2 regions of the Metabacillus dongyingensis genome follow, and region 2 is predicted to be linked to the other one. Evidence: riboswitches for the same ligand, from Rfam matches in the RefSeq annotation. Region 2 holds a riboswitch; the other holds the start of a gene.
What was found. A riboswitch is a leader RNA that binds a small molecule or an ion and turns the genes downstream of it on or off. The one in region 2 is predicted to bind S-adenosylmethionine.

Region 1 (3,167 bases), 1.4 Mb from region 2:
AAGGCTCCCAAATCGCCCAGGCGTCTACTTTATTCGTTTCAAAAGCAGCCTGCGCTTCATCAGGCTGAAGCTGAATGATCTGTATTTCAGATGGATCCATGCCTTCCTTTTCAAGGAAGCGGTACAGCAATCCAAATGCGCTGCTTCCTTTGGCAACCGCTACTTTTTTTCCCTTTAAATCCTCTGGTTTTTGAATAGGGCTATCTTTATGGACAAGAATAGCATCCCCTTTTTCTCCGGTGCTTGCTGATGCGATTTCTTTAAACGGAATATCAGCACCCTGGCCGGATAGGACCGGAATATTGCCGACCCTCCCAAAATCAATCCTTCCTGATGCAATGGCTTCAAAATAGGAGGGGCCGCTTTGAAATTCGACCCATTTAACTTTTGCGCCAGCCTTATTGAATTCTTCCTCAAACCAGCCTTTATGCTTTGCAAGCAAAATAGGCCAGATGCTTTGCTGAATACCGATATTGACCGTTATACCCTCTTTCTTTGATTCGCTGTTCTCTATTGAACCAGCTGATTTAGACCCGCACCCAGAAAGAAGGGTGAGCAGCATAAAGAAAATCAAGTACCCAGTAAAACGATTCGTTCTTTTCATATTCATCCCCCTAGAAGATATGTTGAAATAGTAACTCATTTTCACTTCCTTTTCTCCGCTGAAACAGGAAAGGCCCTATCTAACAGCATAAAGATGCTGCTAGACAGGGCCTTCGGTTGACAGATCGGCTTATGTATGAATATATATCCATGTTAATACTTACTATTCCGATTTGTCAAGTGTGATTTATTTTCAAATCACATTGATAAATCAGAATATTCGGAGTAAAATAATAACAATAACTGAAAACGTCGACCAGACTGCTGGAGGCTTTCGTTCCTGTTTATTTTTCTCACAGAATGAAAGCCTCTTCGTCTATACAAAAGGAGGATGCTGTTATGAAGTATTTGCTGATTGCAGGCGGGGATCGCATCGAGCCCATCGTGGCGAGACTTGCGCAGGAAGGGGTAAAGGTGATTTCTCATCTGGACGGAAGAAAACCCAAGATGACCGTCAAAGAAATTCCATGCAAAGTGGAGGTGGTACTCATACTCACCGATTACATCAATCACAATCTCTCCACGATTGTAAAAAGAAAGGCTCAGGAGAAGGCGATTCCTGTTTTTTTCTCGAAACGCTCATGGACCTCCATATCCTGTGAATTGAAAAAAATCATGACAGCGTAGTCTAATTATGCATTAAAACCAACTTGACACATATGATTAATTAGTATTAAAATAAAATCAGAAAAATCGCTGATCGGTCGACCGAAAGCTCATACCAATAGGTATGGGTTATTTTTGTGGGGACACTATGGTCTAATAGAAATTCTTCTTATCAAGAGAGGCGGAGGGAATGGCCCGATGAAGTCTCAGCAGCAGCTTCTACGTGTGAAGACTGTGCTAAATCCATCAAGCTTCAGTGCTTGGAAGATGAGAAGGGGCACGTTCATTTTAAATGAACCCTCTTCTTTGTAATCAGAAGGGGGTATTATTTATTCCCCCTTATATTAAGAAAAAGGGGTGTCTGAATTGGGAAACATGATTCGTCAGGCTATTGAAAAAAGAAAAAAACATCTCATCGGCAAACTGCTTAGCAACGGTATTTATAAGAAGAATGATTTACATTTATTTGAGCTGACTTTAACGGAGCTTGAGGAGGAATTCAAGCGGATTTTAAACGTGCAAAATTAAATGAGAGTGTTCCAAAAGTCTAACTTTTGGTCACCCTGGCAGACTGGCAGCTTACCTCAGCTGTGATAGAAATAACTATCATACAAACCAAAACCACTTAAATCATGCAAAGAAAAAAGCTGAATCAAAAGTGTCGTTTTTAAAACGGCCTTTTGATTCAGCCTTTTGAACAGGTTTGAACCCGAGATATTATTAATCTTTACTGCTCGCTTCCTTCATCTGTTTCCTCAATCGGACTATTGAACTCTTCAATGATTTCTGCACCTACAGGCGGTTCAAGTTTAAATAATCCATGATTTTTTTCATATTCCTTTACTTCAAACTGGATGACTTTAGGCTGATCATCGATTGCTTTCCCCTCAGCCACAAGCATTTCTTTCACCACATATCCTGTTTCTTTATCAAACCAGAACTCAACGGTCCTATCAGCACTATAGGTAATTTGATAACGGTCAGCCTTTCGTCCAGCGATCGTCGTTTCCCCTAAACTCTTTATCTGATCAGGATCTAATTCATTTAGAATGTCTTGTGTATATTGAGAAGCTGTTAAAAGCAGTTCAGTAATAGTAAATGTGTTCTCTTTTTTATCGTAACTTTTCTGGAACTTTCCATTTACAACTGTCACATTCCCGTTCTCATATTCCCGTCTTTCTTTTCTTCCTGAAACGTACTGCTTACTCCTGTCATCAAAAACAATATAAATAATCAGCTCTGTTTCCTTCTTCTTTTTATCCTCATCCTTATGCTCCAATGGTTTGTCCATTTCTAAAAACTTGTCTCTGATTAACTCATTGAGCGCTCTTTCTATCGCTGCTTTGACAGGAGGTGTGTTCCAGGCTGCAAGACACAGGATGAAGAGGGATGCACAAATGAGTGCTGCGCGTTTTAAGTATTTATATGGAATTGGCTGTTGCTTTTTCTTTTGAGGAAGCATGACCTCTTTATCTTCGAGAATGATGTCCAAAGCTTCTTCAAGCTGCAGAAATTGTTCAAAGGATTCTGAGCATTCTTCGCATTCTTCAATGTGCTCAAGCAGGGCATCCTGTTCCGGCTCTGACAGCTGATCAAAGATAAGAATTTTTTCCTGGCATTTTTCGCAGTTCATTTATAGCACCCCCTTACTTTTAAGAGCGTCCATTAATTTCTTGCGGCCCCTAAATACTCTTGTCTTTACTTTTGCAAGTGAAATTTTAAGGCTTGCGGCTATTTCTTCGTATGAACGGCCTTGATTTCTTAAGATGAGAATATTCTTTGTTTCTTGATCTAGTGTCTGAAAAACTTCTTTAACCTCGCCGATCATTTCTTTCGACAGAAATGCCCGTTCAGGTGTTTCGGTGTTGATGCTGATGTTGTGCTTGTATTCTTCACTCACATGCTGTACAGTGTCCTGATTTCGTTTCATTTTTCGTAAATGGTCATAGGTTGTGTTT
Region 2 (3,167 bases):
TCCTCTAAAAAGTTTTTACACACGTTTTGGAGACTCATACTGGCTCTTTGATTCCTCTAAATCGGATTTCCAGCTTTTTTGAGGACTCATACTGGTTCTTTGATTCCTCAAAAAAGACTTTACACCCGTTTTGGAGACTCATACCAGCCCTTTGATTCCTCTAAATCCGATTTCCAGCTCTTTTGAGGACTCATACTGGTTCTTTGATTCCTCTAAAATGACTTTACACACGTTTTGGAGACTCATACTGGCCCTTTGATTCCTCTAAATTCGATTTCCAGCTCTTTTGAGGACTCATACACGATCTTTGATTCCCCTAAATCGCCTTTCCTCCTGTTTTGGAGACTCATACAGGCTCTTTGATTCCTCTAAATCCGATTTCCAGCTCTTTTGAGGACTCATACTGGTTCTTTGATTCCTCTAAAATGACTTTACACACGTTTTGGAGACTCATACTGGTTCTTTGATTCCTCTAAATCGGATTTCCAGCTCTTTTGAGGACTCAAACACGATCTTTGTTTCCCCTAAATCGGCTTTCCAACTGTTTTGGAGACTCATACAGGCTCTTTGATTCCTCTAAATCCGATTTCCAGCTCTTTTGAAGACTCATACTGGCTCTTTAATTCCTCTAAAATCGCTCTCGACCTGTTTCCAGGATCCACCCAGGTTTTTTTGTACATCCTAACAGAGGCATTCGCTATCTGCCAAAACTCCATATCATCCTTTTTATCCAGCACTGCGCATTCAGTGACCAGAGCTCTTTACAAAGTTTATTTTGGCCTGCATAAGCAATTCGTGAATGCAAAATCCTCATTATGTATTAAAATAAAAGCAAGGAGGCATGATCATGAAGCAAATTACATCCAAAGAACAGTTTCAAGAGTTAATTACCCAAGATCAAGAGGTGCTGATCAAATTTTTCGCAGACTGGTGCCCTGACTGTACAAGAATGAATATGTTTATTGATGAAATCATTGGGGCTTATTCTAAATATGATTGGTACGAAATCAATAAGGATGAGTTCCCTGAACTTGCAGAAACTTATCAGGTAATGGGCATCCCAAGCATTCTGATCTTCAAAAACGGTGAAAAACTCGGGCATCTTCACAGCGCTAATGCAAAATCACCAGAGCAAGTAATTGAATTCCTGCAAGAAAAGCTCGGATGAATTTTTAGAATTGACAGATTAAACAATTTTATTTATGATACAACTAATTTCATATGCTTTCTTATCAAGAGAGGTGGAGGGACATGGCCCTTTGAAGCCTCGGCAACGGATCTATACAGAAACCGTGCCAATTCCAGCAAACGTTATGTTTGACAGATGAGATGGAACTGAATACAGCAGATTCTGCCTCTCTTCTTACACAAGAGAGGCTTTTTTATGCGGAAAGAGGAGTGTTTTATTGATGAAATACGGATTTTGGCTGCCGATCTTCGGCGGATGGCTCCGGAATGTGGAAAATGAGAATATGCCCCCGACCTACGCATATGCAAAAGAGGTCATTCAAAAGGCGGAAAAATGGGGTTATGATACAACCTTGATTGCCGAGCTTTACTTAAATGATATTAAAGGACCTGAGCACGATTCCCTCGAAGCATGGACCACAGCTGCCGCACTTGCAGCCGTGACAGAGAAGATTGAAATCATGACCGCAGTTAGACCCGGTTTTCATAATCCCGCGGTTACAGCAAAAATGGCAGCAAACATCGATCACATCAGCAATGGCAGATTCACCTTAAACGTCGTATCGGCCTGGTGGGAAGAAGAAGCACGGCAATATGGCGGAATTTTTACTGAGCATGATGCAAGATATGACCGGACAGAAGAATTCATCCAAGTATTAAAAGGGCTGTGGGAAAAAGAAACCTTCACCTATCAAGGCAATTTCTATCAGTTCAGCCAAACACATCTCCATCCAAAGCCTGTACAAAAGCCGAATCCTATTCTTTATGCAGGCGGCGAAAGCCCCCGCGGAAAAGAAACCATTGCCAGGCATTGTGATGCCTATGTAATGCACGGCGGAACGGTTGATGAAATCAGAAGCAAGATTGATGAGATGAAGAAGTTAAGAGCATCTGCTGAAGGCAAACCGTTTCAATCCTTTGGAATGGCTGCTTACATTGTGTGCAGAGATACGGATGATGAGGTTCAGGCGGAGCTTGCAAGAATCACGGATATTAAGGAATCTTCAGCTTATGCGGGATATAAAGATTTCACAACAAAATCCCAGCTTGAACAAAAGCTCGATCTTTATGATTACTCTGTCTCCAATCGAGGATTGCGACCGAATCTAATCGGAACGCCTGAGCAGATTGCAGAAAAGATTATTCAGTATGAAGATGCCGGGCTCGACTTGCTTCTGCTGCAATTCTCTCCGCAGCTCGAGGAAATGGAACGATTCTCAACAGAAGTGATGCCGCTTGTGGAAGAAAAAAGAAAAGCGAAACTAGAAAGCACATACTCTTCATGAGTATGTGCCTTCTGGTCTTCTTGCTTCAAACGTAATGGTTTGCTCCGCGTGCACGGGCTCTTTTCCATATGTATAGTCAGCTGATATCACAATGTCAATAAACCCAAGCCGCTCTAAAACCAATTTAAATTCACGTACACCGTACCATCTCATCGCAAACCTCTGCAGTTCAGTGTCTATCAGCTTGCCTTCCTGCCACTTTTCATATTTCAAATAGCTTACCGAATACTGCTCAAGGTAATTCACTTCCACCCGCTTTGATTCCATTGTAATAACATTCTGTTCGGGTGTAACCCAAGTTTTCGTCTTGACCTCATTTAGAGCTGTATCAGGCTGAAGATACAAATCAAGAATCAGCCGGCCGCCTGCAGCCAGATGATCGTAAAAGTTCTTAAGCGCCAAAATGGATTGCTTTCTGTCTTCAATCAGCAAAAACGTCCCCGCTGGAATGATAATCGCCTCAAAGGTGCGGGGGAGTTTCATTTCGCTCATCCCCATTTTCTGCAGGACTGGAGACAGCCCCCTCTCCTCGCAGCGCTTTCTGCATGACTCGAGCATATCTTGCGATTGATCGATTCCTTCTATTTTCAGCCCATCCTTAAGAAAAGGAATATAGATTCTTCCTGACCCGGCACCCGGCTCTAAAATACGTCCTTTTACATCCTTGAGACGCTCACGGTAATATTCGATGTC

Region 1: linked by a shared signal. The riboswitch ahead of fbpA (Fur-regulated basic protein FbpA) and the one ahead of K8L98_RS01295 (LLM class flavin-dependent oxidoreductase) in region 2 are both predicted to bind S-adenosylmethionine.

Annotation. Positions count from the first base shown of each region.
Region 1 is NZ_CP082944.1:1,599,608-1,602,774, forward strand. Features, by position in the region: gene K8L98_RS07925 (aliphatic sulfonate ABC transporter substrate-binding protein) at 1-604, opposite strand, end outside; gene K8L98_RS07930 (DUF2325 domain-containing protein) at 943-1,230, shown strand; SAM riboswitch class I at 1,376-1,483, shown strand; gene fbpA (Fur-regulated basic protein FbpA) at 1,585-1,737, shown strand; gene K8L98_RS07940 (LolA family protein) at 1,937-2,842, opposite strand; gene K8L98_RS07945 (RNA polymerase sigma factor) at 2,843-3,167, opposite strand, start outside.
Region 2 is NZ_CP082944.1:229,465-232,631, reverse strand. Features, by position in the region: gene K8L98_RS01300 (thioredoxin family protein) at 848-1,168, shown strand; SAM riboswitch class I at 1,227-1,331, shown strand; gene K8L98_RS01295 (LLM class flavin-dependent oxidoreductase) at 1,410-2,474, shown strand; gene K8L98_RS01290 (class I SAM-dependent methyltransferase) at 2,469-3,167, opposite strand, start outside.